One region of the Streptomyces sp. A0592 genome, then DNA from elsewhere that is predicted to be linked to it. Evidence: riboswitches for the same ligand, from Rfam matches in the RefSeq annotation. Region 1 holds a riboswitch; each other region holds the start of a gene.

Region 1 (3,268 bases):
GGGTGCCCCTTCGCCAGGTCAGCGGCGTGTGCCGAGATCTTGTACGTGATCACGCCGGTCTTGACGTCGTCCCGGTTGGGCAGGCCCAGGTGCTCCTTGGGCGTGACGTAGCAGAGCATCGCCGTGCCCCACCAGGCGATCATCGCGGCGCCGATGCCCGAGGTGATGTGGTCGTAGGCGGGGGCGACGTCCGTGGTCAGCGGGCCGAGCGTGTAGAACGGCGCCTCCTCGCAGATCTCCTGCTGGAGGTCGATGTTCTCCTTGATCTTGTGCATCGGGACATGGCCCGGGCCCTCGATCATCGTCTGGACGTTGTGGCGCTTGGCGATGGTGTTCAGCTCACCCAGCGTCTTCAGCTCGGCAAACTGGGCCGCGTCGTTGGCGTCCGCGATCGAGCCGGGGCGCAGTCCGTCACCGAGGGAATACGTGACGTCGTACGTCGCGAGGATGTCGCAGAGCTCCTCGAAGTTCGTGTAGAGGAAGTTCTCCTTGTGGTGCGCCAGGCACCACGCGGCCATGATCGAGCCGCCGCGTGAGACGATGCCGGTCTTGCGGCGGGCGGTCAGCGGCACGTACGGCAGGAGCACGCCGGCGTGGACCGTCATGTAGTCGACGCCCTGCTCGGCCTGCTCGATGACCGTGTCCTTGTAGATCTCCCAGGTCAGGTCCTCGGCCCGGCCGTCGACCTTCTCCAGCGCCTGGTAGAGCGGCACGGTGCCGATCGGAACCGGGGAGTTGCGCAGCACCCACTCGCGGGTGGTGTGGATGTTGCGGCCCGTCGAGAGGTCCATGACCGTGTCCGCGCCCCAGCGGGTCGCCCAGGTCATCTTCTCCACCTCCTCCTCGATGGAGGAGGTGACGGCGGAGTTGCCGATGTTGGCGTTGACCTTCACCAGGAACTTCTTGCCGATGATCATCGGCTCGATCTCCGGGTGGTTCACGTTCGCCGGAAGCACCGCGCGACCTGCGGCGATCTCCTCGCGGACGACCTCCGGGGAGACGTTCTCGCGGATCGCGACGTACTCCATCTCCGGGGTGATCTCGCCCCGGCGGGCGTACGCGAGCTGCGTGACGGCGGCGCCGTCCCGGCCCCGGCGGGGCTGACGGGGGCGGCCCGGGAAGACCGCGTCGAGGTTCTTGAGGCCACCGCGCGGAGAGGTGTGCTTGATGCCGTCGTCCTCAGGGCGTACCGGACGGCCGGCGTACTCCTCGGTGTCGCCGCGGCTGATGATCCAGTTCTCGCGCAGCGGCGCGAGGCCCCGTCGCACATCGGTCTCGATCTGCGGGTCGGTGTACGGACCGGACGTGTCGTAGAGCGTCACGTCCTTGCCGTTGGTGAGGTGGACCTGGCGGACCGGCACCCGGATGTCGGGGCGGGAGCCCGCCACGTAGCCCTTGTGCCAGCCCGGCTTGCGCTCGGTCGAGCCGTCGCCGTCCTGGCTGACGGCAGGCGTGCGTGCGTCCTGAATGGTCATGAGACCTGATCTCCCTACGCCGGCATTACCCGGTAACAGGTTCGGCGGTCGACGCAGCCTCCTCCCGTACGCATTCGTGATCGCGTACGGTGATCAGCGCCCTCTCAGCCCGGTGCTCCGAGCTCCCGCGTTGTGCAAAGTAGCCCCCACGCTAGCGCCATCCATGGCGTGCTGAACAGTGGGCCCCCTCATCTCTTGCGATGATCTGCAGGTGACGTCCTCGCCGCAGCCCCCCACCGAGCCCACTGAGCCCAACGGCCACTCCGGCCACGCGCACGCCGGACACGGGCACTCCTCCGGCCACTCCCACAGCCACAGCCACGGACCTGCGGCACCCGTCTCGAAGCACCTGCGCAAGGTCATCGCGGCCGTACTGATCCCCTTCGCTGTCGCCGTCTTCGTCGGCCTGGCGGTCCTCTGGCCGGGCGGCACGCCGGACCACGAGCGGACCGGGGTGGGCTTCGACCGACAGACGCAGCAGGCCAAGGTCGTCTCGCTGGAACTCGTCGACTGCAAATCCGTGAACGCCGCGCAGGTGCCGCCGACCGGCGAGGGCTCCGCCCCGACGGGCGGCGGAGCCCGGGCCGCGCAGACCGGCGAGTGCAAGAAGGCGACCGTCGAGATCGGGAGCGGCCCGGACAAGGGGCGCACCTTCGTGGAGATCGTCCAGCCGGGCGCGCCACGGCAGTTGGCGGACGGCCAGGAAGTGGTGGTGGCGTACGCGCCGGACGCGCCCCGCGACCTCCAGTACTCGGTGATCGACGTGAACCGCAAGCTCCCGCTGGCGGTGCTGGCCGGCATCTTCGCGCTCGCGGTCGTCCTCGTCGGGCGGATGCGCGGGCTGTTCGCGCTGATCGCACTGGTCGTCAGCTTCGGCGTGCTGACGCTCTTCATCCTCCCCGCCATCCTGCAGGGGTCGAACCCGCTGGTGGTCGCGGTGGTCGGGGCGAGCGCGATCATGCTGATCGCGCTCTACATGTGCCACGGCCTGACCGCCCGCACCTCGGTGGCCGTCCTGGGCACGCTCGTGTCACTCCTGCTGATCGGCCTGCTGGGCTCGGTGTTCATCGACTGGGCGTTCCTCAGCGGCAACACCGACGACAACACCGGGCTGATCCACGGGCTCTACCCTGACATCGACATGAGCGGCCTGCTGCTCGCCGGCATCATCATCGGATCGCTGGGTGTCCTCGACGACGTGACGGTCACCCAGACCTCGGCGGTGTGGGAACTCCACCAGGCAGACCCCTCCCAGGGGCCCCGCTCCCTGTACCGGGCCGCCATCAGAATCGGCCGCGACCACATCGCATCGGTGGTCAACACCCTGGTGCTGGCCTACGCGGGCGCCGCGCTGCCGCTGCTCCTGCTGTTCTCGATCGCCAACAGCAGCATGGGATCGGTGGCGAACAGCGAGCTGGTCGCGGTGGAGATCGTACGGACCCTCGTCGGCTCGATCGGACTGGTGGCGTCGGTGCCGGTGACAACGGCGCTGGCGGCGCTGGTGGTCTCGGCCGACCGGCCGGAATCCCCGGCCGTCGCACCGGGCTCGGGACCGGTACGCGGCGGCCGGGGCCGGCGGCGCAAGCGCTGAACGGCGGTTCAGCCCGAGTGGTGAGCGGGTCGGGGCGGCGGTTCAGCCGGCGTTCTGCTCGTTCTGCTTCGACTCGGCCAGGATTCTGCCGAGCGCCTCGTCCAAGTGCTCTTCGAAGTCGCCCGTGTTGCGCTCCTGCCCGAGCGGAACGATCCGGTCGGTGCGGTCGAGGAACGCGACGAGCGGTGCCGCGCTGGCCCGG
Region 2 (3,268 bases), on a different contig from region 1:
TGATCGACGGCGGCGCCTGGTGGCAGGGCCTGCTGCTCGGCCTCGCGGTCGCGGTCAGCGCCACCCTGGGCGACCTGGGCGAGTCGATGATCAAGAGGGACCTGGGCATCAAGGACATGGGCACCCTGCTGCCGGGGCACGGCGGCATCATGGACCGGCTGGACTCGCTCCTGCCCACCGCTCCGGTGGTGTGGCTGCTGCTGGCCGCTTTCGTCGGCACCGGCTGACGGGTCCCGGTCGGGTTATCCTGGAGGGCGCGCCGCGTGTACGCGGCGCGCCCTTTCCGTCCAGCGGCCGAGCCGCGGACCGGCCCTGCACGCGCGGGGTGACCCCCACCTCGTCGTACTGAGGAGTACCGCATGGCCCCCCGCCCCGTTCCGGGTGAGCTCACCTTCGTCGCCCCTCGCGGGGCCAAGAAGCCGCCCCGGCACCTCGCAGACATGACCCCGGCCGAGCGCCGTGAGGCGGTTGCCGCGATCGGCGAGAAGCCGTTCCGGGCCAAGCAGCTCTCCCAGCACTACTTCGCGCGGTACGCGCACGACCCGGCCGAGTGGACCGACATCCCGGCGGGTTCCCGGACCAAGCTCCAGCAGGAGCTCCTCCCGGACCTGATGTCCGTCATCCGGCACATCAGCTGCGACGACGACACCACCCGCAAGACCCTGTGGAAGCTGCACGACGGCACGCTGGTGGAGTCCGTGCTGATGCGCTACCCCGACCGGGTCACCATGTGCATCTCCTCGCAGGCCGGCTGCGGCATGAACTGCCCGTTCTGCGCCACCGGCCAGGCCGGCCTGGACCGCAACCTCTCCACCGCCGAGATCGTGCACCAGATCGTCGACGGCATGCGCGCGCTGCGCGACGGAGAGGTCCCCGGCGGCCCCGCCCGGCTGTCGAACATCGTCTTCATGGGCATGGGCGAGCCCCTGGCCAACTACAACCGCGTCGTCGGCGCCATCCGCCGGCTCACCGACCCGGAGCCCGACGGCCTGGGCCTGTCCCAGCGCGGCATCACCGTCTCCACGGTCGGCCTGGTCCCGGCCATGCTGCGGTTCGCCGACGAGGGCTTCAAGTGCCGCCTCGCCGTCTCGCTGCACGCCCCGGACGACGAGCTGCGCGACACCCTGGTCCCCGTGAACACCCGCTGGAACGTGCGCGAGGTCCTCGACGCCGCGTGGGAGTACGCCGAGAAGTCCGGCCGCCGGATCTCGATCGAGTACGCCCTGATCCGCGACATCAACGACCAGGCCTGGCGGGGGGACCTGCTGGGCCGGCTGCTCAAGGGCAAGCGCGTACACGTCAACCTGATCCCGCTGAACCCGACGCCCGGCTCCAAGTGGACCGCCTCGCGGCCCGAGGACGAGAAGGCCTTCGTGGAGGCCATCGCCCGTCACGGCGTTCCTGTGACCGTGCGTGACACCCGGGGCCAGGAGATCGACGGCGCGTGCGGCCAGCTGGCCGCCTCGGAGCGCTAGCGTCCGGTTCTGGCCGGTCACATTCGGCCACGGGGTACCCTGTGGCCGAACCAATTGCATATTCCGACAGGGGAGCGCCACAGCGCTGAGAGTGCGGTATCCGTCATCCGCAGACCCTCTGAACCTCGCCCCGGTCATTCGGGGTAGGAAGTTCGGTCACCACTCAAGCTGTTGCGCCCTGCCCGGCGTCCGCTCGCACAGAGCGCCGGGCAGGGCCGCGTCTTCTCCTGGTCATCCCAGGAGGAATCACCAGTGAGCACCACCAAGAAGATCGCGGGCGCCGCGCTCGCGGCCGCGCTGGGCGTCACTACGCTCAGCGCCTGCGGCGGCGGCGACGCCAAGGACAAGACCGCGGGGACGAGCGACGCCCCGAAGTCCAAGACCGTCACGCTCGTCTCCCACGACTCCTTCAACGTGACCGACGCGGTCCTCAAGGAGTTCGAGCAGCAGAGCGGCTACACCGTCAAGGTGCTGAAGTCCGGTGACGCCGGCGCCGCCCTGAACCAGGAGATCCTCACCAAGGGCAACCCGCGCGGCGACGTCTTCTTCGGCGTCGACAACACCCTGCTCTCGCGCGCCCTCGACAACGGCATCTTCACCCCGTACGAGGCCAAGGGCCTGGCCGACGTGAAGCCCGAGTACGTGCTCGACAAGGAGCACCGGGTCACCCCGATCGACTCCGGCGACATCTGCGTCAACTACGACAAGGCCTACTTCGCCGACAAGAAGATCGCCCCGCCGCAGACGCTGGACGACCTGACCAAGCCGGAGTACAAGAACCTGCTGGTGGTCGAGAACGCCGCGACCTCCTCCCCCGGCCTCGGCTTCATGCTCGCCTCCGTCGGCAAGTACGGCGAGGAGGGCTGGAAGGACTACTGGAGCAAGCTGAAGGCCAACGGCGTCGAGGTCGTCGACGGCTGGGAGCAGGCCTACAACGAGCGCTTCTCCGGCTCCGCGGGCGGCAAGAAGGCCAAGGGCGACCGTCCGCTGGTCGTCTCCTACGCCTCCAGCCCGCCGGTCGAGGTGCTGTACGGCGAGCCGCAGCCGGCCGAGGCCCCGACGGGCGTCGCCACCGGCACCTGCTTCCGCCAGATCGAGTTCGCGGGTCTGCTGAAGGGCGCGAAGAACGAGGAGGGCGGCAAGGCCCTCGTCGACTTCCTGATCAGCAAGAAGTTCCAGGAGGACATGCCCCTCCAGATGTTCGTGAACCCCGTGACCAAGGACGCCGCGCTGCCGGAGCTGTTCACCAAGCACGGTGTGGTGGTCGAGAAGCCGGAGAACGTCACTCCGGAGACCATCGCCAAGAACCGTGAGCAGTGGGTCAAGGCATGGACCGCGCTCGTCGTGAAGTAAGCGGTACGAAGGAGCCGGGTGCGGCGTCGCACGACGCCGCCCCGGTCCCCGGACCGGAGCGGGTACCCGGACAGGGCGAGAGCGGGCGGGCCACCGCCGTCCGCCTCGCCCTGATGGCCGTCCCCCTCGTCTTCTTCGCGCTGTTCTTCGCCTACCCCGTCGCCGCGATCGTCGGCCGCGGCCTCAAGACCGACACCGGATGGCAGTTCGGCCGGATCGGCGAGGTGCTCTCCCGGCCCGACATCGCCGACGTGCTGTGGTTCACCACCTGGCAGGCGCTCGCCTCCACCGTGCTCACGCTGCTGATCGCACTGCCCGGCGCGTACGTCTTCGCGCGCTTCGAATTCCCCGGCAAGCAGCTGCTGCGGGCCGTGGTGACCGTTCCCTTCGTGCTCCCGACCGTGGTCGTGGGCACCGCCTTCCTCGCGCTGCTCGGGCGC
Region 3 (3,268 bases), on a different contig from region 1:
AACTGCTCGGACCAGAAGTACGGCACCGGGTCGTAGACCGCGGTGGGCTCCCCGGCGAGGATGTTCGCCGCGACCGCCCGCGGTCCCTGGAGCGCGTTGTCCCAGTGGTGCACGAGCAGCCGCGCCCCGTACCGCCCGGACGGGAAGGAGGCGCAGTCGCCGACCGCGTACACCCCCGGCAGGGAGGTCAGCAGGTGCGCGTCGGCGGTGACCGAGCCGTCGGCGCCGCGTTCCACGCCAGACCCGGCCAGCCATCCGGTGGCGGGCCGTGCGCCGATCCCCACGACCACCGCGTCGGCGGGCAGGGCGCGCCCGTCCGCGAGGAGGACCCGCCCCTCCTCGACGCCGGCCACCATCGCGCCGGTGATCAGCTCGGCGCCGGCCTGCCCGTACCAGCGCGCCATCGGCTCGGCGACCTCGCCGGGCAGGGCGCCCGCCAGCACCCGCTCCGCCGCCTCGACGACGGTCACCGCGCAGCCGGCCTCCCGGGCAGCGGTGGCGAACTCCGCCCCGATCCAGCCGGCGCCGACGACCACGACCCGGGACGCGGCCGCCAGGACCGGGCGCAGCCGCGCCGCGTCGTCCAGCGTGCGCAGCAGGTGGACGCCCGGGACGCCCTCGGCGCCGGGCAGGGTCAGCGGCTGCGCTCCGGTCGCGAGGACAAGGACCTCGTACGGGACCGGTCCGGCCTCGGTGTCCAGTTCGCGGTCGGCGGCCCGCAGCCCGGTGACCTCCGTCCCGAGGCGGAGCGCGATGCCCAGGCCTTCGAAGTCCACGTCGAAGGCGGAGTCCTCGGCCTTGCCGAGGAGCACCGCCTTGGACAGCGGGGGCCGGTCGTAGGGCTGGTGGGGTTCGGCTCCCAGCAGGGTCACGGGGCCCGTGAAGCCCTGTTCGCGCAGGGCGACCGCGGTCTGCACCCCGGCCATTCCGGCGCCGACGATCACGACGCCGCGCTGATTCTGTTCCGTCTGCTCGCTCACGCGGCCACCCTAATCATCTGACGCTCCGTCAGGAATAGGTGCCGCCTTACCCGCCGTCCACCACCGGGATAGTCTGGCCACCGTACCTATCGCGGGAGTCCGGCGCACCGGGCTGAGAGGGAGGCTGGCCGGCCTCCGACCGTACGAACCTGATCCGGGTCATGCCGGCGAAGGGAGGGGCTGGACGCCCATGCACTCATCTCGGAAGGAAACCGACCGGGGATCCGACGTCCTCGTCGTCGGAGGCGGGATCATCGGCCTGGTCACCGCCTGGCGGGCCGCGGAGCGCGGACTGCGCACCGTACTCGCCGACCCGGCACCCGGCGGCGGCGCCGCCCAGGTGGCGGCCGGCATGCTCGCCCCCGTCACCGAACTCCACTACGGCGAGGAAGCCCTCCTCGGCCTCGGCCTCGCCTCCGCCGAACGCTATCCGCGGTTCGCCGCCGAGCTCGCGGAAGCGAGCGGCGGGATGGACATCGGCTACCGCGCCTGCGGCACCCTCGCCGTCGCCCTCGACGCCGACGACCGCCTCCACCTGCGCGAACTGCACGCCCTCCAGCGCCGCTGCGGCCTGGAGCCCGAATGGCTCACCGGCCGCGAGTGCCGCCGCCTGGAACCCATGCTCGCCCCCGGCGTGCGCGGCGGCCTGCGCGTCGACGGCGACCACCAGGTCGACCCGCGCCGGCTCGCCGCCGCCCTGCTGGCCGCCTGCGAGGGCGCCGGAGTGCGCATCCACCGGGCGGCCGCCGAGCAGCTGCTCACCACCTCCGACCGGGCGACCGGCGCCCTCCTCGACGACGGCACGGAGCTGCGCGCCGACCAGGTGGTCCTGGCCGCGGGCTCGCTCAGCGGCCGGCTGGCGGGCGTACCCGCCGATGTGCTGCCGCCCGTACGGCCCGTCAAGGGGCAGGTGCTGCGGCTCGCCGTACCCCCCGCCTACGCGCCGTTCCTCTCCCGCACCGTACGGGCGGTCGTGCGCGGCAGCCACGTCTACCTCGTGCCCCGCGAGAACGGCGAACTCGTCATCGGCGCCACCAGCGAGGAACTCGGCTGGGACACCACCGTCACCGCGGGCGGTGTCTACGAACTCCTGCGCGACGCCCATGAACTGGTCCCCGGCATCACCGAGCTCCCGCTGACCGAGACCCGGGCGGGCCTGCGCCCCGGATCGCCCGACAACGCCCCGCTGCTGGGCCCCACCGACCTGCCCGGCCTGCACCTGGCCACCGGGCACTACCGCAACGGGGTGCTGCTGACCCCGCTCACCGGCGAGGTGCTGGCCGAGCTGCTGGTCACCGGCGAACTGCCCGGGATCGCGCGCCCCTTCACCCCCCGCCGCTTCTCCGCCGCACGTCAGGAGTCGTACGCATGACCATCTCCGTCAACGGCGAGCCGCGCGAGGTCGCGGCCGGCGCCACGCTCGACACCGTCGTCGCCACCCTGACCGCGGCCCCCTCCGGGGTGGCCGCCGCACTCAACGAGACCGTCGTCCCCCGCGGGCAGTGGCCGGCCACCCCCGTGGGCGACGGCGACCGCGTGGAGATCCTCACCGCGGTCCAGGGAGGCTGACCGGCATGGCCGACGACCTCTTCACGCTGGGCGACCGGACGTTCTCCTCCCGCCTGATCATGGGCACGGGCGGCGCCCCGAGCCTGGACGTGCTGGAACGCGCCCTGGTCGCGTCCGGCACCGAGCTCACCACCGTGGCCATGCGCCGCCTCGACCCGACGGTGCAGGGCTCGGTCCTCTCCGTCCTGACCAAGCTCGGCATCCCGGTCCTGCCGAACACGGCCGGCTGCTTCACCGCGGGCGAGGCCGTCCTCACGGCCCGGCTCGCGCGGGAGGCCCTCGGCACCGACTGGATCAAGCTGGAGGTGGTCGCGGACGAGCGGACCCTCCTGCCCGACGGCGTCGAGCTGCTGGACGCCGCCGAGATCCTGGTGGACGAGGGCTTCACCGTCCTGCCGTACACCAACGACGACCCGGTGCTCGCGCGCAAGCTGGAGGACGTGGGCTGCGCGGCGATCATGCCGCTCGGCTCCCCCATCGGGTCCGGCATGGGCATCCGCAACCCGCACAACTTCGAGCTCATCACGGAGCGGGCCTCGGTCCCGGTGATCCTCGACGCCGGCGCGGGCACGGCCTCCGACGTCGCCCTGGCGATGGAACTGGGCTGCGCGGCGGTGATGCTGGCCTCGGCCGTGACCCGGGCCCAGGAGCCGGTCCTGATGGCGTCCGCCATGCGGGACGCCGTCTCGGCGGGCCGCCTCGCCTTCCGGGCGGGCCGC

The links. A riboswitch is a leader RNA that binds a small molecule or an ion and turns the genes downstream of it on or off. The one in region 1 is predicted to bind thiamine pyrophosphate.
Region 2: linked by a shared signal. The riboswitch ahead of E6U81_RS21815 (thiamine ABC transporter substrate-binding protein) and the one ahead of thiC (phosphomethylpyrimidine synthase ThiC) in region 1 are both predicted to bind thiamine pyrophosphate.
Region 3: linked by a shared signal. The riboswitch ahead of thiO (glycine oxidase ThiO) and the one ahead of thiC (phosphomethylpyrimidine synthase ThiC) in region 1 are both predicted to bind thiamine pyrophosphate.

Annotation. Positions count from the first base shown of each region.
Region 1 covers NZ_SSBM01000007.1:179,946-183,213, reverse strand. The annotation lists gene thiC (phosphomethylpyrimidine synthase ThiC) at 1-1,475, opposite strand, end outside; TPP riboswitch at 1,470-1,614, opposite strand; gene E6U81_RS13480 (YibE/F family protein) at 1,687-3,066, shown strand; gene E6U81_RS13475 (SsgA family sporulation/cell division regulator) at 3,109-3,268, opposite strand, start outside.
Region 2 covers NZ_SSBM01000015.1:70,755-74,022, reverse strand. The annotation lists gene E6U81_RS21825 (phosphatidate cytidylyltransferase) at 1-227, shown strand, start outside; gene rlmN (23S rRNA (adenine(2503)-C(2))-methyltransferase RlmN) at 360-1,475, shown strand; TPP riboswitch at 1,534-1,643, shown strand; gene E6U81_RS21815 (thiamine ABC transporter substrate-binding protein) at 1,728-2,828, shown strand; gene E6U81_RS21810 (iron ABC transporter permease) at 2,942-3,268, shown strand, end outside.
Region 3 covers NZ_SSBM01000008.1:131,883-135,150, forward strand. The annotation lists gene E6U81_RS14600 (FAD-dependent oxidoreductase) at 1-980, opposite strand, end outside; TPP riboswitch at 1,062-1,173, shown strand; gene thiO (glycine oxidase ThiO) at 1,171-2,352, shown strand; gene thiS (sulfur carrier protein ThiS) at 2,349-2,549, shown strand; gene E6U81_RS14615 (thiazole synthase) at 2,555-3,268, shown strand, end outside.